Regions from separate parts of the Nocardioides sp. Arc9.136 genome, predicted to be linked through region 1. Evidence: predicted binding sites of a transcription regulator. Region 1 holds the regulator's gene; the other holds the start of a gene.

The links. Region 1 encodes LexA, which represses DNA repair genes until DNA is damaged. Its sites were predicted from a motif close to TCGAACANNTGTTCGA; they were not measured.
Region 2: a site for LexA is predicted at 7,200-7,215, ahead of OSR43_RS20130 (HNH endonuclease signature motif containing protein). Genes of this name have one in related genera too.

What each region holds. Positions count from the first base shown of each region.
Region 1 covers NZ_CP113431.1:823,053-831,812, forward strand. Annotated here, with positions in the region: gene OSR43_RS03905 (alkaline phosphatase family protein) at 1-730, opposite strand, end outside; gene OSR43_RS03910 (alkaline phosphatase) at 730-2,445, opposite strand; gene OSR43_RS03915 (MXAN_6640 family putative metalloprotease) at 2,548-4,047, opposite strand; gene OSR43_RS03920 (phosphatase PAP2 family protein) at 4,123-4,947, opposite strand; gene lexA (transcriptional repressor LexA) at 5,107-5,829, opposite strand; gene OSR43_RS03930 (SDR family oxidoreductase) at 5,972-6,751, shown strand; gene OSR43_RS03935 (LysM peptidoglycan-binding domain-containing protein) at 6,963-7,319, shown strand; gene OSR43_RS03940 (hypothetical protein) at 7,626-7,973, opposite strand; gene OSR43_RS03945 (ATP-binding protein) at 8,109-8,760, shown strand, end outside.
Region 2 covers NZ_CP113431.1:4,165,604-4,174,363, forward strand. Annotated here, with positions in the region: gene OSR43_RS20095 (RNA polymerase sigma factor) at 1-180, shown strand, start outside; gene OSR43_RS20100 (M1 family metallopeptidase) at 188-1,666, shown strand; gene OSR43_RS20105 (LLM class flavin-dependent oxidoreductase) at 1,685-3,028, opposite strand; gene OSR43_RS20110 (ABC transporter permease) at 3,077-3,916, opposite strand; gene OSR43_RS20115 (ABC transporter ATP-binding protein) at 3,909-4,730, opposite strand; gene OSR43_RS20120 (ABC transporter substrate-binding protein) at 4,727-5,791, opposite strand; gene OSR43_RS20125 (NAD-dependent epimerase/dehydratase family protein) at 5,958-6,947, shown strand; gene OSR43_RS20130 (HNH endonuclease signature motif containing protein) at 7,279-8,544, shown strand.

The DNA.
Region 1 (8,760 bases):
GCAGGTCGAGGAACCGGCCGACCTGGAGGTCGGTCGAGACCAGCGCGGCCCGCCGGAGGGCCTGCAGCGTGCCGCCGGTGAGGTCGCTGTGGCCGACCCGGTCGACGTCGCCGAGGTTGACGAACACCAGGTGCGGGTCGAGCTCCTCGACCATGGTGAGTGCGGCCTCCATCGTGAAGACGTCGGGGGCGTGGTCGGTCACCGGGAGCAGCGGGAACGGCTCCCACCGGTGCGTGGCGCGCTCGCCGAACACGCCGTACAGGTAGTCCTTGCTCAGCACCGTGCCGGTCCGGAAGCCCTGCCTGCCCAGCCGCTCGATCACGGTGGTGGTGCGGATGTCGGTGGGCCGGTCCATCGTGCGGGTCGCGCCCAGCGCCCGGTCGTAGATCTCGTTCGCGGGCACGCCGCTCCGGTCGGGCCGGACGCCGGTCATCATCATCACGTGGTTCGGCACCGTCTCCATGACGGGCATCGAGTGCGCCCGGGGGAAGTGCCGCCCGTCCGCGCGCAGGGCGGCGAGGTTCGGCATCAGGCCGCTGTCGATCTCGTCGGGCCGGCAGCCGTCGACGACGAGGACGTAGGCACGGCGGCGGTCCCGGCTCGGGGCGGCGTACGCCGGCTGGCCGGTGGCGGTGGAGAAGGTGAGCGCGAGGCCCCCGGCGCCCGCGACCTTGAGCAGGGTGCGCCGGTCGGTCGGGTGGCCGGGGACCGGCGGGGTCGGCGTGCTCATCAGCGCACCGGCCCGTCGACGGCGACCAGCTTGTTCGTGCCCGCGCGGGTGGCGAAGGACTGCGACCAGGTGGCCGGCGTGCGGCGGTCGGTGCGCGACCCGATGACGTACCAGTCCATCTGCACCCGGGCCGGGGTCACGTCGAGCACGGAGTAGCCGTGGGAGTCGAAGTCGAGGTACTTGACGTGCGGGTTGGCGGCGCGGATGAGCTGCTCGACGCCGACGCTCGCGGTGCGTGGTGGCACGCCGAGGATGTCCTTGAGGTTGTCGGAGGTGACCGAGGAGCAGACCAGCTCCACCCCGGCCGTCTCCGAGGCGATCGGGTAGAGCCCGCGGTCGAAGGGGAGGTCGGCGGCCCAGCCGGAGTGGATGTCGCCGGTGAGGAAGACGGTGTCCTTGATGCCGCGGTCGCGGATGTGGGCGAACAGCTCGCGGCGGTCGTCGGTGTAGCCGTCCCACTGGTCGACGTTGTAGGGCAGGCCGTCCTGCGGGAGGAGCCCGGTGACGTCGTTGACCGGTGTGACCAGGTCGGCGGGGAGCGCGGCGAAGGTGACCGGCGCGATCATCACCGGGTTGCCCACCAGCTTCCACTGGGCGGTGTCGCGGGCGAGCGAGTCCTTGAGCCAGGCCAGCTGGGCGGTGCCGGTGATCGTGCGGTCGGGCCGGCTCACCGCGGGGTCGAGCACGGGCGCGGAGACCTGCTGGCTGCGGTAGGTGCGCAGGTCGAGCATGCTCAGCTCGGCGAGCCGGCCGAAGCGCAGGCGGCGGTAGAGGCGGGTGCCGTCACCGAGTCGGGCGGTCCCGTCCAGCCGGACGGGCATCCACTCGTCGTACGCCCGGTGCGCGCGGGCGCGGCGCCGCTGCCAGCTGCCCTCCCCGCCCTCGCCCGTGCCCGCGGTGTGGTTCTCCGCGCCGTCGCGCCACGCGTCGTTGGCCGTCTCGTGGTCGTCCCAGACGGTGACGAACGGCGCGGTGGCGTGCAGGTCCTGCAGGTCGGGGTCGGTCTTGTACTGCGCGTGCCGCCGGCGGTAGTCGGCGAGCTGCACGATCTCCCCGGCCGGCTCGTGGCGCCGGACGATGACGTCGCCGGCGCCGTACTCCCCGGCGGGGTACTCGTAGAGGTAGTCGCCCAGGTGCAGCACCGCGTGCAGGTCGTCGCGGGCGGCGAGGTGGCGGTAGGCGCTGAACCAGCCGGCCTGCCAGTTGGCGCAGGACACCACGCCGAAGCGGAGGTTCGAGGGCGTCGCGTCGTGCGCGGGGGCGGTGCGGGTGCGGCCCACGCGGCTGCGCTGGCCGGCCGCGGTGAAGCGGTAGAAGTACCACCGCGCCGGGCGCAGCCCGGTCACGTCGAGCTTCACGGTGTGGTCGCGGCTGGCGCTGGTGACGAAGCTGCCGCGGCGCACGACGTCGCGGAACGCCCGGTCCGTCGCCACCTCCCACCGCACGTCGGTCCGGGGCCCGCGCCCCGAGCCCGGGGTCGCGCCGCGGGTGGGGGTCACCCGGGTCCACAGCACGACCGACTCCGGCAGGGGGTCGCCCGAGGCGACACCGTGCTGGAAGACGCGGTGCCGGGCCGCGGCACCCGTCGGTACGGCGGCGTGGCCGGTGCTGGTCGGGACGGCCGCCACCCCGAGGCCGGCGGCCCCGGTGGCGACGACGGTGCGGCGGCCGAGGGTGCTGACGGGGGTCGGCCGGCCGGGCTGGGTCGTGGTCACGCCTCATCCAACGACGATCGGCGCCCGGCGTGATGGGTGTGCGCGGGTGTGCACCACCTGTTCAGGCGGCGTACGCCGCGGCGTCGCCGGGCGGCCGGCGGCTCAGCTGGCCGAGACGCGCACCGCCGTGGCCTGCCCGTCGCCGAGCGGGGTGCCCTGGCAGGCGTAGTCGGTGCGCTTCCAGCACTCGTAGCGGATGTCGGCGTTCGCGACGGTCACCTCGACCGAGGCGACGGTCCCGGCGCGGAACGAGGCGGTGACCGCGCCGTTCCCCGAGGCGTCGAGCTCGACCAGGCGGCTCTCCGCGGCACCGTCGGTGCCCACGAGCGTCGCCACCGCGCGGGTGGCGCCGCCCGCGGGCAGGTCGACCTCCACGCGCACACCGGTCGCGGACGGCTGGGTCCGCACCTCGAGGGTCGCGCTGCTCAGGTGCGCCAGCTCGGTCCTCCAGGAGACGGCCGCGCCACCGGTGGCCGCCGTCGCCGACCTCGCGAGCGGTGCCGGCCGGTACTCCGCGGCGCTGCCCTCGTCGTAGGCCTGGGCCGGGCGGCGGTTGCCGGTCGCGAACTGGGCGAAGGCGACGGGGAGCCGGGGGCCGCGGTCCTCGAGGACCGCGGCGACGGCGTCGACCGAGCTGAGGTCGGGTGCGCCGGCGCGGGCGTCGGCCTGGCGCCAGATGTCGCGGACGACCGTCGGCAGGGTGCCCGCGCGCTGGTCGAGCCGCTCGCTGAGGTGGCGGAAGAACAGCCAGGTGCCGTAGTGGAAGCCGTCGTCGCCGCCACGGTCCATGGGGCGGGCGGGGTCGGACAGCGGGCTGGCGGCGAGGTACTGCCGGTTGTCGTCGACGTCGTCGAACAGCTCGTCCTCCACCCAGGCCGCGGTGCCCTCGAGGAGCCACTGGTCCTCGTAGGAGTCGTAGCCGAACTGGACGGCGTGGAAGTACTCGTGCCCGACGGTCACCTGGAGGTTCTGCAGCGGGGTGCCGGTGGGGAAGCCGCGGTAGTCGTTGTCGACGACGCAGAAGGCCCACACGTCCTCCGCCCGCGTGCGCTGGTCGCTGGTGCAGTAGCCGTAGAGACCACCGGCGAGGTCCTGGACGTACATGTCGGTCTTGGCGTTGCCACCGGCCCTGCCGTCGCGCTTCGGCGCCCGGTAGCCGGCGCCGACGAAGGTGCGGTGCACGCTGCCGGCCGTGGCGAGGACCTTCCTGGCCCACGACGCGCTCGCCCGGTGCCTGCCGCTCGTGCGCCAGTGGACGCACACCACCGTGCACTTCTTCCTGTCCTGCGCCGGGCGGGCCAGCAGGCGGCCGGCCGCGGCCCGGTCGGCGGGCGCCAGCGCCGGCCGCGCCATGCGCAGCTGCCGCAGGGCCTCGGTGGCGTCCCGGCCGTCCCCGGCCAGGGCGGACCGCGCGGCGGCGAGGCTGCGCGCGGCGGTGACGGTGCCCGGGGCGAGGAGGGCGGAGGAGTCCTGCGCCCCCGCGCGCTCGGCGTCCGGGCGCCCGTCCGGGGCCTCAGCGGTGGCGGTGGTGACCCCCGTGAGCGTGGACAGCCCGGTCGCGAGGACGAGGGCGAGGGCGGCCAGGGGACGTGCGCGACGCATGAGTTCTCCGGGGATGCTCGGCGGTGCCCGGGGGTCACCGACCGGGGCGCTCCCCGGAGGTCCCGAGGTCAGCGCTCAGCCAACCGCAGGTTCGTGCTGCTCCGCATGGCCCGTCGGGACCATCTTCTCCGGGGCGGCCGGCGCGGGGTCCGGTCGCTCACGCCGGCGCTCCACGAGCCGGCCCAGCCGTGCCGAGACCAGGAACCCCAGGCCGATCACCAGCCACCCGGCGAGGGCGTCGAGGACCCAGTGGTTGCCGGTGCCGACGATGACGACCGCGGTGATGAGGGCGTGGGCCCAGCCCAGGCCGCGGACCCAGTGGCGGCGGGCGTGCTGCTGGACGACCACCGCCACCCACAGCGCCCAGCCGGCGTGCAGGGAGGGGAAGGCCGCGAGCTGGTTCGTCAGCCCGCCCAGGCCCTTGGGCGCCGATGCCTCGGACCCCCACCAGCCGTCGGCCGCGTGCAGGGACAGGACGTCGACGTACCCGTCGACGAAGCGTGGGGGAGCGGTCGGCAGCAGGAGGTAGAGCGCCAGGCCGATCAGGGTGGCCGCCACCAGTGCGCGCCGGGCCGGCACGTAGCGCCGCTCGCCGAGGCGGTAGAGCCACACCAGCGCGATCGCGGTGACCACGTAGTGGGCGGTGGCGTACCAGTAGCTGGAGAGCAGGCCGAGGACCCGCGTGTCGACGAAGAACTGGTTGAGGGAGGCCTCCCAGTGCAGGCCGATGAGCCGCTCCACGTCGAGCAGCTCGCGTGCCCGGGTGAGCGCGGGGCCCAGGGCGTCGTCGGCGAACAGCCGGGACCCGCTGTAGACGACGTAGAGGGTCAGGATGAGCGCCAGCTCGGCCACGCCACGCCGCAGGCGCGGGTGCCTCGTGGTGCTGCTGGGGAGACTCACGGCTCCAACATTGCCGTATCCCACCCCCGAGAAGCATCCGGCTTACCCCCGAGTCGCCCCCCGTTTGCCCATTCTTGGGGGTGAGGCGCCACCCGACCGGGCCCTTTCTCCCCGATCAGCCGCGCCGCGGTCCGGTAGGGCCCGGGACCGGCGGTGCGCTCAGACGCGCCGCAGGACCGCGGTGACCTTGCCCAGGATGGTCGCGTGCGTGCCGTCGATGGGGTCGTACGCCGCGTTGTGCGGCAGCAGCCACACCTGGCCGTCCTTGCGCTGGAAGGTCTTCACCGTCGCCTCGCCGTCGATCATCGCGGCCACGATCTCGCCGTTGTTCGCCGTCGGCTGCTGCCGGATGACGACGTAGTCGCCGTTGCAGATCGCGGCGTCGACCATCGAGTCGCCGGCGACCTCGAGCAGGAACAGCTGGCCGTCGCCGACCAGCTGCTTGGGCAGCGGGAAGACGTCCTCGACGCGCTCCTCGGCGAGGATCGGGCCGCCGGCCGCGATCCGGCCGACCATCGGGACGTACTGCGCCTCGGGCAGCACGTCGCCCACGCCCGTCTCGTCGACCGAGGCCTCCTCACCGCTGGACATCGCGCGCCGTGCCGCCATCACCTCGGGCAGGAACACCTCGAGCGCCCGCGGGCGGTGCGGGTCGCGCTTGAGGAAGCCCTTCTCCTCGAGGACCTTGAGCTGGTGGGCCACGCTCGAGGAGCTGGTCAGGCCCACCGCGTCGCCGATCTCGCGCATGCTCGGCGGGTAGCCGCGGCCCTCGATGCTGTCGCGGATGTGGGCGAGGATCCGGGTCTGACGAGGGGTCAGGCCGGTCACGTCGGGTGCGCCGTCGGGCAGCTCGGAGACCTTGGGACCGGGGTTCTTCGCCATGGGTGGAGTGCCTTCCGGGATGCGCGAGGACGAGGGGTGCTGCTGGCAGCACGGTAGAGCCTCCGCGGGCCGTGTTCAAACACCTGTTCGAAGGTGTGTCGCGCGGTGGGCGCCCGGCCCGGGCCGCTGCTTGGATGCGTGCATGGAACCCACCAGCTGTGTCGTCACCGGAGCGGCCCGCGGCATCGGCCGCGGTATCGCCGAGCTCATGGTCGCGCGCGGGCACCGCGTCGTGGTCACCGACATCGACGCCGAGGGCGCGGCGCGCACCGCGGCCGAGATCGGCGCCGCCGAGGGCCTCGGCCAGGACGTCCGCGACGCCGCCTCGCACACCGCCGCTGCCGAGGCGGCCGCGCGGCACGGCGCGCTCGTGGCGTGGTTCGCCAACGCCGGCGTGGGTGACGACGGGAAGCTCGCGGACCTGACCGACGAGCAGGTCCGCCGCCTCGTCGAGGTCAACCTGCTCGGCGCCGTCTGGAGCACCCGCGCGGCGCTCGCCGCGTTCGGCCCGCGCGGCGGCGACCTGGTCCTCACCGCGTCCCTCTCGGGCCTGGGTCCCGTCCCCGGCCTCTCCCTGTACGCCGCGACCAAGGCCGCGGTCGTCTCGCTCGCCTCCTCGGTCGCCCTCGAGGCGCCGCGGGGTGTGCGGGTGCACGCCCTGTGCCCCGACGGCGTGGCCACCGACATGGTCGCCGCGATGCGCGAGGACGGGATGGGCAAGCAGCTCGTCGCCTCGGGAGGCCGGATGCTGGGCGTGGCGGAGACCGCGCAGGCGGCCGTCGACCTGGTCGGGTCCCGCCGGGTCCTGCGGACCCTCCCCGGGTGGCGTGGTGCCGCGATGCGCGTCGGCCAGCTCGCCCCCTCGGTGTCCGGGCCGGCGCTCGCGGTCTTCGCGGCCCAGGGCAGGCGCCGGCTGCGGTAGTCGCCGGGGAGGCGGGTCGGTTCCTTCGAACATTTGTTCGCCCAGGTCCTTGAACTGTTCGAACACGTGCTCTACGGTCGTACACATGTTCGATCGAACGTCTGCTCGATCGTCAACCGGGCCAGCCACTGTCGGTGGCCGCGGTTAGACATCTGCTCAGACCGAGATCGACACGACCCGAGGCTGACCGCCACTTCCCCAGGAGGTCCCCATGAGCACCATCACCGCCACCCCCACCGCCCTGCCGCGCACGACCGGCAGCACCCGCCGCTCCGGCCAGGTGCGGCTCACCCGCCGGGGCCGGCTCGTGGTGTTCCTCCTGGCGCTCGCGATCGTGCTCGGCCTCGGCCTGGCCATCGCGGCAGGCTCGGTGGCCACCGACGAGGCCGGCACCCCCGAGCCGACCCGCGTGGTGATGGTCGGCACCGGCCAGACCCTGTGGGGGATCGCCGCCGACCTCGCCGAGGACGGCGAGGTGCGCGAGATGATGACCCACATCGAGCGGCTGAACGCCCTCGACTCCGCGGTGCTCGCCGCGGGCCAGCGCCTCATCGTCCCGGTGCAGTAAGGCACTCGCCAGCACCGACACAGACGTCGCCAGCCGCTTCGACCCCGGCTGGCGATCCGGGGAAGACAGGGGCGGGGCCGTTCGCGGCCCCGCCCCTGCGGCGTCTCCGGACGCGCTCGCCGGCGCGGCCGCGGAAGTTTCAGCGGCCAGCCGATGAAGCTCCCGGATGGCCGCTGAAACTTCATCGGCCAACCGACAGGTTCAGCGGCCGGCCGATGAAATGTCGCCCGCCGGGACCGCTCGACGACGCCCACTCAACAAGATCGAGCAGGCTCGACCCGTCCCGGGAGCGGCTCGGCGAGCGGGTCAGCGAGCGGCGCGCCGCCCGCCGGGAGCGGCGGGCTGCTGCTGCTCCGACCGCGGCTCGCGGGAGGCCGGGGGAGAGGTGATGCCGAGCTCGCGGAGCAGTCGGGCGACGAGCATCAGTCCGACGAACAGGCAGGCGACGGCACCGACCGAGGCCAGGGCGAGGAAGGCCCACGCGCCGGACTCGCCGCCACGCGCGGTCGCGCCGAAGTCGATCGCGGCGTAGACCAGGTAGCCCCAGGCGACCACCAGGAGGGTGATGCCGAGGGCGAGGAGGGCCAGGCGCGGGGAGAAACCGGCACGGCGCTTGTCGCCCCGCCGTGCGCCCGCCCGCTTGCCCGTCGCCACGTGGCACATCATCGCTGATCGGTGGCGGCCGGGTGCAGTCGACCCGCAGGTCGTCGGCCCCCGGTTCCGGCCCGTCGGGCGCGACGCGGTGATCGTGCCGAGCCGGATCGGCTCGGAGGCTTTACGCTGTGCCTCGTGCAGGGCGAAGTGGGGACGTCGTCGGCGCCGGGTGGAGCTCCCGGTGCGTCGACTCCGCAGTCGTACCACCCGGACGGAGCGCTCCCGCAGGCCCACGACGTCGACGACGTCGCCCGGTCGGTCCTGGCCCGGGTCGGGGCCCACGACGGGGTGCAGCGCGCCGCCCTGGCGCTGAGCGAGGGCGGTGGTCGCCGGCTGCGCTTCGTCGACAGCGCGGCGGCAGCCGACCCCGCGGACCTGCGCTGGTGCCACATCGACGCCTACGACGACGTACCGCTGACCACCGTCGTGCGGACCGGTGAGGCGGTGCACGGGCGGCTCGAGGACTTCACCGGTCGGTACGTCGCACTGCTGGAGGCCCAGCGCGAGCGCGAGGTGCGGGCGCTGGCGGCCGTGCCGCTGCCGGGGACCGGCTCGCCGATCGGTGGCCTGCTGGTCTGGTTCTCCGACGCCGAGGCGCTCGACGCCGCGCGGGTCGCCGCGCTCACCGAGCTGGCCCGCCGCGCCTCGGACGCCGTACGCCGGGTCCGGCTGGTCTCCGGGCGCCAGGGCTCCGACGCGGTGCCCGAGGAGCCGGCGATCCCGGAGGGCGCGCTGACCACCAGCGTGCTGCTCGAGGGCGACCCGCGGGCGACGGGCGCCGCGCGGC
Region 2 (8,760 bases), 1.1 Mb from region 1:
GCGCTCGAGACCCTCGAGCGCGACCACCCGCAGATGGTCGAGCCGCTGCTGCTGCGCGACGTCTACGGGATGGCGTACGACGAGATCGGGGCGCAGCTCGGCCTGCCCACCGGCACCGTCAAGGCGCAGGTCCACCACGGCCGCAAGCTGGTGCGGCCCATGCTCCGCGGCGACGGGTGAGCGACGGGTGAGACGGCTCCCGGCGCTGCTCGCCGTCGCGCTCCTCCCCCTCGCCGGGTGCAGCGACGACGACGGCCGGGGCCCTACGGACGGCCCCCCGTCGCCCGGGCCGAGCACGGCGACGGACTCCGGATCGGCGACGGCGGTCCCGAGGAGGCCGACGGGCGCGGCCCTCGACGTCGCGCTGAGCGAGCCCCGGGAGGACTCGGTCTACCCCGACGTCGGCGACCCGGGCGTCGACGCCCTCCACTACGACCTCTCCCTCACCTGGGACCCCGTGGCACGGGTGCTGGAGGGCACCGAGCGGGTCGTGCTGCGCTCGACCGGGGACGACGACCGGCTCCGGCTCGACCTGGCGCCCGAGCTCGAGGTCGGCTCGGTGCGGGTCGACGGCGAGGAGGCGCGGTTCCGGCACCGCGGCAAGGACCTGGTCGTGCGCCACGACGTCGTCGCCGACCGGCGCTACGCGCTGGTCGTGACCTACGCCGGCACCCCGCGGCCGGTGCCGGCACCGACCCGGCGGCGGGACGTCGCCACCACCGGCTGGACCACGACCGCGGACGGGTGGACGTGGACGATGCAGGAGCCGTACGGCGCGTTCACCTGGTACGCCGTCAACGACCACCCCTCCGACAAGGCGCTCTACGACATCACCGTCCGGGTGCCGACGCCGTTCGTCGGCGTCGCCAACGGCGCGCTGGTCTCCCGGGAGGAGGACGGCCCGGACACGGTCACCCGCTGGCACCTCGCGGAGCCGGCGGCGTCGTACCTCGTCACCGTCGCGACCGGCGACTACGTCACCGCCGAGGCCACCTCGGACAGCGGGGTGCCGGTGACGTGGTGGGTGCCGCGCGACCAGCCGGACCTGGGGCGCGGGGCCCGCACGACCGCCGAGGAGCTCGGCTGGCTGGAGGAGCGGCTCGGGCCGTACCCGTTCGACACGCTCGGCGCGGTGGTCGTGGACTCCGCGAGCGCCATGGAGACCCAGACCATGATGACGATCGGCACGTCCGAGTACGCCAGGTCGCCGGCCGTGGTCGTGCACGAGCTGGCGCACCAGTGGTACGGCGACCAGGTCACCCCCACGGACTGGCGCGACGTGTGGATGAACGAGGGCATGGTGATGTACCTCCAGGTCCTCTGGCAGGCCGAGGAGGACGGCACGGACCTCGACGCGGTGCTCGACGCCTACGCGGCCGCGGAGGTCCGCGAGCGGGCGTCCGCCGGTCCGCCCGGCGCCTACGACCCCGACGCGTTCGGCGCCTCGACGGTCTACTACGGGCCCGCGCTCATGTGGCACGAGCTGCGCGGCCGGGTCGGCGAGGACGCGTTCTGGTCGATGGTGCGCGGCTGGCCGGCCTCCCAGGAGGACGGCGCCGCCGACCGCGAGGAGTACGTCGCGTGGGTCGAGCAGGAGACCGGGCTGGAGCTGTCGGCGTTCTTCGACGACTGGCTGCTGGGCGAGACCACCCCAGCCCGGTCCTAGGCCCGTTCCGGAGGCCCCTCAGGCGGTCAGCGCGGCGGCCGCGGCGGGTGCACCGGTCGCGGGGACCGGCAGCCCGTAGTGCTCGCGCAGCGTGCTGCCGGCGTACTCGGTGCGGAAGAGACCGCGCCGCTGCAGGATCGGCACGACGTGGTCCACGAACGCCTCGAGACCGGCGGGCAGCACGGGCGGCATCACGTTGAACCCGTCGGCCGCGGCGGCCGCGGCCCACTGCTCGATCGTGTCCGCGACCTGCTCCGGGGTGCCGGTGAAGGTCCGGTGGCCGCGGCCGCCGCCGAGGCGCAGCAGCAGCTGGCGGACGGTGAGGTCCTCGCGGCGGGCGAGGTCGACGACCAGCCGGTAGCGGCTGCTGATGGTGCGGACCTCCTCGACCGGGCGGATGTCCTGGGGCAGCGGGGCGTCCAGCTCGAGCCGCTCGACCGGCAGGCCGGTCATCTCCGCGAGCTGCTCGAGCGGGTGGTCGAGGACGACGAGCTCGTCGAGGCGGCGCTCGAGGTCGCGGGCCTCGGCCTCGGTGCCGCCGATGACCGGGACGACGCCGGGCAGCACCTTGACGTGGTCGGGGTTGCGGCCGGCGCGGACCGCGGCGGCCTTGAGGGTGGCGTAGAACGCGCGGCCCTCCTCGAGGGTCGGCTGGGCGGTGAACACCGCCTCGGCGTACCTCCCGGCCAGCTCGATGCCGGCCGGCGAGGAGCCCGCCTGCACCACGACCGGGTGGCCCTGGGGGCTGCGCCCGACGTTGAGCGGTCCCTTGACGCGGAAGTGCTCCCCGACGTGGTCGAGCGTGCGGACCCGGTCCGGGTCGATCCAGACGCCGCGCTCCTTGTCGGCCAGCTGGGCGTCGTCGTCCCAGCCGCCCCACAGGCCCAGGACGACGTCGAGGAACTCCTGCGCGCGGGCGTACCGCTCGGCCGGCGTGGGCAGCGGCCCGTCGCCGAAGTTGCTCGCAGCCTGCTCGGCGGCGGTCGTGACGACGTTCCAGCCGGCGCGGCCACCGCTGAGGAGGTCGAGCGAGGCGAAGGCGCGGGCCAGGTTGTAGGGCTCGGAGAAGGTCGTCGAGGCGGTGGCGACCAGGCCGATCCGCTCGGTGACCGCGGCCATCGCGGTGAGCAGCAGGACCGGGTCGGGGAGCTCGGCGGGGCGCCGGGCTACCTGGCCGAGGCCGGGGTGGTCGGCGAAGAACACCGAGTCCAGCAGGCCGCGCTCGGCGGTGCGGGCCAGGTCCTGGAAGTACGCCACGTCGCGGACGCGCGAGGTGTCGTTCTCCGGGAGGCGCCAGGCCGACTCGTGGTGGCCGGCGGTCATGAGGAAGGCGTTGAGGACGAGCTGGGTCTTCTCGGGCATGGAGGGCTCCGTTCCGGTGGTGGCGGGGGTGGTTGGTCGGTGCAGCGTTCAGGCGCGCCAGCGGGAGAACCGGCGCTCGAGGGCGACCAGCGCGTAGTTGACGGCCAGGCCGACGACGGAGGTCGTGAGGATGCCGGCGTACATCTGCGGGATGAGGAAGTTGAACTGGCTGTAGTTGATGAGGTAGCCCAGGCCCGCGGTGGCGCCGATCATCTCCGCGGCGATGAGGACGAGGATCGCGGCGGCGCCGGAGATCCGGATGCCGGTGAAGATCGTCGGGACGGCCGCCGGGAAGACGACCTTGCGGAACGTCGCCACCGGTGACAGGCCGAGCACCCGGGCCGAGCGCAGCAGCTGGGCGTCGACGTTGGCGACGCCGCTGATCGTGCTGAGCAGGATCGGGAAGAAGCAGGCGTAGAGGACGATCGCGATCTTGCTGGTCTCGCCGATGCCCAGCACCAGGACGAAGACCGGCAGCAGCGCGAGCGCGGCGGTGTTGCGGAAGATCTCGAGCACCGGGGTGAAGAGCTGGCGGACCGGGGAGTACCACGCGATGGCCGCGCCGAGCGGGATCGCGGTGGCGACCGCGAGGCCGAAGCCGACGCCGGAGCGGACCAGGCTGGCGCGCAGGTGCTCGGTCAGGTCGCCGGAGCGCGCGAGCCCCCACCACACGTCGAGCACCTCGCTCAGCGGTGGGACGAAGTACCGGTCCACCAGGCCGTACCGCGGCGCGAGCTCCCATACGACCGCGAGCACGAGGATGCCGGCGGCGCCCCGGAGCGCGCTGAGCGCGCGGGTGCGGTGCCGGGAGACGTGGCGGACCTTCGCCGCCTCCTCCTGGCGCGGGTTCGGGCGGGCCTCGGTCCGCTCCTCCAGGACGCTAGGCAACGCGCTCGACCTCCTCGAGGCGGCGGGCGGGCTGCTGGCGCAGCGAGGCCCAGACGTGGTGGCGGTACGCCGCGAACTCCGGCGTCGACCGGATGTCGCTCTCCCCGGCGCCCGAGCGGTCGAGGTCGATGTCGACGACCTCCTTGACCCGCCCGGGCCGGCTGCTCATCACCGCGACGCGCTGCCCGAGGAAGACCGCCTCCTCGATGTCGTGGGTGATGAAGACGATCGTGGTGCCGGTGCGCTCCCAGATGCCGACCAGCTCCTCCTGGAGCCGCTCGCGGGTCTGCGCGTCGAGGGCGCCGAACGGCTCGTCCATCAGCAGCACGCCGGGCTCGTAGGAGAGGCTGCGGGCGATGGCGACCCGCTGCTTCATGCCGCCGGAGAGCTCGTGGGGGTAGCGATGGGCGAACTCGGTCAGGCCCACCAGCTCGAGGTGCTCGCGGGCCCGCTCGCGCCGCTCGGCACGGGTGTAGCGACCGGTCGCCTCGAGCGCGAGCTCGACGTTCGCGGTGGCCGTGCGCCACGGGAGGAGGGTGTACTGCTGGAAGACCACGCTCCGGTCCAGGCCGGGTCCGGTGATCTCCTCGCCGTCGACCAGCACCCGGCCCGAGGTCGGGCGGGTCAGCCCGGCCACCAGGTCGAGCACGGTGGACTTGCCGCAGCCGCTGGGCCCCACGAGGGCGAGCAGCTCCCCCGGGGCCACGGTCAGGTCGACGCCCTGGAGGGCGACGAAGTCGCGGAGCTGGCGGTCCTCGTCGCCGCGGACGGCGAAGACCTGGCTGACGTCGCGGAGCTCGATGCTGCTGCTCACTGGTCCTCCTCCTTGCTGGTGCCGGCGCCGTCGGCGTACGGGTTGAACTCGTTGGTGAAGACGTCCTCGGGCGTGATGTCGCCGGTGTCGACCTCGCCCTCGCTCTCGAGCCAGTCCAGCCAGATGGTCACGTCCTGGTCGCGGATGACGCCGCCCTCGGTGGCGACGCCGTTGGTGCCGGGCCAGATCTGGAGCGGCTCGAGGTAGTCCTCCCGGCCGTGCTCGGTCTGGTACTCACCGATCACGTCGAGCACCTCCTCGCGCGAGTGCGTCGCGATGTACTCGTTGGCGCGGGCGACGCCGGCGACGAGCGTGCGGGTGGTGGTGGGGTTCTGCTGGATGAAGCGCTCGGTGAGGTGGAACCCGCCGCCGTTGTAGGGACCGACGAAGTCGACGTCCTCGGCGAGCACCCTGATGCCGCCGTTCTTCTTGGCGTTGTCGAGCGCGCCGCGGCTCATGTAGGCCGCGTCGACCTGGCCCTCGCGCAGGGCCGCCTCGGAGTTCAGCGCGGGCAGCGGCACGAGCGTCACCTGGTCGATCTGGTCCTGGCTGAGCCCCTCGGACTGCAGGTAGGTGTCGAGCACCGCCTCGGCGTTGGCGCCGAGGGTGTTCACCGCGACCTTCCTGCCGACCAGGTCCTCGGCCTCGCGGACACCGGAGTCCTCGAGCGTGACGACCGAGGCGCTGACCTCGTCGTTGGAGCCGTAGGTCGACACGACGGCCTTGATCGGCACGCCGCTCGCGACGAGCTTCGCGGTCGCGCCGTAGAACGCCGAGGCGGAGATGTCGATCTGGCCGGTCGCCAGCGCCTGGAGGCTCTCCGGACCGCCCTGGACGTCGCCGACCTTGTCGAGGGTCAGCCCGTCGAGGTAGCCGAGGGCGTCGGCCAGCTCGAGCGGGTCCAGCGAGCCGGCGCCGGACTGGTAGCGGATGGTCGTCACCTCGCCGCCGCCGTCGGCCCCCGCGGAGCCGCCGCAGGCCGTGGCCGTGGCTCCGACGAGGCCGACCAGGGCCGTGGCGAGGAGTGCCGGCAGGCGCCGGCGTGCGGACAGGAGTGGCATGGGTTCCTCCGGATGGCGAAAGTCGGGTGTCCCGATCAGGTCGCTCCGGATACTACGCATAGTCGATCGAAAAACTCGACATTGAACCGGGGCGACCGCGTGGTGGACCGTTCGCCCTCGGCGGAACCCCTGTCCCCCGCCCCGTCCGGGCGGGCACGGTGGGGTCATGCGGCTCCTGGTGCTCGGCGGCTCGGTGTTCCTCTCGCGCGCGGTGGCGGAGGAGGCGCTGGCCCGCGGCCACGAGGTGGTGTGCGCGTGCCGCGGGAGGTCCGGACCCGTGCCGGACGGGGCCGACCACGTCGAGCTCGACCGGACGCAGCCGCTGCCGGAGACGCTGCAGGCCGACGCGGCGACGTACGACGCGGTGGTGGACGTGGCGCGGCACCCCTCGTGGGTGCGGGCGGCGGTGGCCGCGACACCGGAGGCGCACTGGGTGTTCGTCTCGACGATCAACGTGTACGCCGACGAGTCGACGCCCGGCGGCACGCCCGGCTCGCTGCCGCTGCGCGAGCCGCACCGGGAGGACGCCGACCTGTCGGTCGACATGGAGGCCTACGGCCCGATGAAGGTCGCGTGCGAGTCGATCGTGCGCGCCGGCGCCCGGTCCTCCACCGTGGTCCGTCCCGGCCTGGTGGTCGGGCCGGGGGACCCGACGGGGCGCTTCACCTACTGGCCGGCCCGGTTCGCCGCGGTCGACACCCACCCCACCGTCCTCGCCCCCGGCGACCCCGACGACCTGGTGCAGGTCGTCGACGTGCGCGACCTCGCCGCCTGGCTCGTCACGCTGGCCGAGCGCCGCACCACCGGGACCTTCGACGGCGTCGGGCCCGCGACCCCGGTCCGCGACCTCCTCGCCGCCGTCGCCCTCGGCAGCGGCGGCGGGGACGCGCTCCTGCGCTGGACCGCCCGTGACGCCCTCGAGGCCCACGGCGTCGAGCCGTGGGCCGGCCCACGGTCGCTCCCGCTCTGGCTGCCGCGCCCCGAGTACGACGGCCTCGTCGCCCACGACGCCGACCCCTCCCTCGACGCCGGCCTGGTGGTCCGCCCGGTCGAGGACACCGCCCGTGACACCCTCGCCTGGCTCCGCGCCACCCCCGACGCCCCCGTCACCGGCCTCACCCGCGACGAGGAGGCCGCCGTCCTCGCCGCCCTGTGACACCCCGCCGTCCAGCTCGGACGAGCAGCCGAGCCCCGCCGAGGCGCGCAGGCCTCGGGCACTCGTCTCCGACTTCCGGGCCATAGGTGGTTGCGGTGGGGGCAGCTACGGGAGAGGTACGGCGGGTGGACGCGGCGGTCTCCCGGGTATCAGGTCGGCCCCCGCTGGTCGAGCAGCCGAGCCCCGGCGAGGCGTCGTCGAGACCCAGTGAGGCGCGCAGGGCCTCGAGCCTCCGGGGCCGGCGAGAAGTTCCCGAACTCGTGGTCCATAATGTGGTTTGACCTGGGGAAACATGCGTCTGACTGTCGGTGGTCGGTGCTTGAGTAGACCCATGGCCAAGGACTCCCGACGCAGCGCGCACGTGGTGTCCCGCGCCGTCGCGAAGTCCCACACCCGCCTCGACCGAGCCCACGAGGTCCACCTGTGGTCGATGTCCGACGACGACGTCGCGGCGACCCTTCTCGAGGCTGCCCGCCTCCGCGCCCGCGTCGAGGCGCTCGAGCTCCGGCTCGCCGCCGAGGCCGAACGCCGTCACGCCGGCGAACGGGTCGGCGCCACCGACACCGCCGCTTGGTGGGCGACCGAAACGCATCAGACCCGTCCCGCTGCGAAGCACCGCATGCGGCTGGCCGAGTCCCTCGACCGCCACAGCCCGACGGCCACCGCTTTCGCCGAGGGCGAGGTGTCGGTGCACCACGCTCGGGTGATCACCGAGTGCCTCGACAAGCTCCCCGCCGACCTCGACGACCCGACCATCCCGCTCCGTGCCGAGCAGCACCTGCTGGCCGAGGCGCGGCACCGTGACCCCAAGTCGTTGCGCATCCTGGCCAAGCACGTCCTCACCGTCGTCGCACCCGAGATCGGTGAAGCACGCGACGCCAAGGCCCTGAAGGCCGAGGAGCGCCTCGCTCGGGAGACCGCTTGGCTGACGATGAGCCCCGACGGGCGCGGGTCGGTGGTCGGGAAGTTCAAGCTCCCCGAGCTGCACGGCGCCATGCTCAAGAAGACGCTGTTGGCGTTCGCGGCGCCGAAGCACCAGGCCGCCACCCAGGAACCAGGCGCGCCCGAGGCGGTCGAGCGCCGCCCGTCACCGGAGCGGATGGGTGACGCGTTCTGCGAGCTCCTCGAACGCCTCCCCACCGCCTCCTCGGTTCCGAAGCTCGGCGGCCTCAACGCCTCAGTCGTCGTCACGATGGACTTCGCCTCGCTCCTCGGCGGCCTCGCACCGGGTGTCCTCGACGACGGCGCCACCATCTCCGCCGCCCAGGCGCGACGGCTGGCTTGTGAGGCAGGACTGATCCCCGCTGTCCTCGGCACTCAGTCAGAGTTGCTCGACCTCGGCCGCACCGCGAGGCTCTTCACCGGTGCCCAACGCAGAGCCTTGAACCTCACCCAGCCGACCTGCACCGCAGAAGGCTGCGACTGGCCCGCCCACCTCTGCCACGCCCACCACGACCAACCCTGGTCCACCGGCGGCGCCACGGACCTGGCCAACGCCCGCAACCTCTGCCCGCGCCACCACGCCCGCATCCACGACCCGGCCTACGACACCACCCACCTGCAAGGCGGGAAGGTCGCCTTCCACCGACGGCCCTAGGCCGAGTGGAGCGACTCCCTCCTCCACCTCCGCGACCACAGCGGTCGACCCCCGCCGACCGTGGGCCGAGAAGCAGGCGCGACCAGGACCTCGACCACAGCGGCGCGCAACCACACGACTCCAAGAAGGAAGCCTCGCGCCGAGCCCGCCCGGCGGCCCGGCGACCACCTGACGCCCTGCGTACCTCACCGGGTCTCGACGACGCTCGCTCGCGCT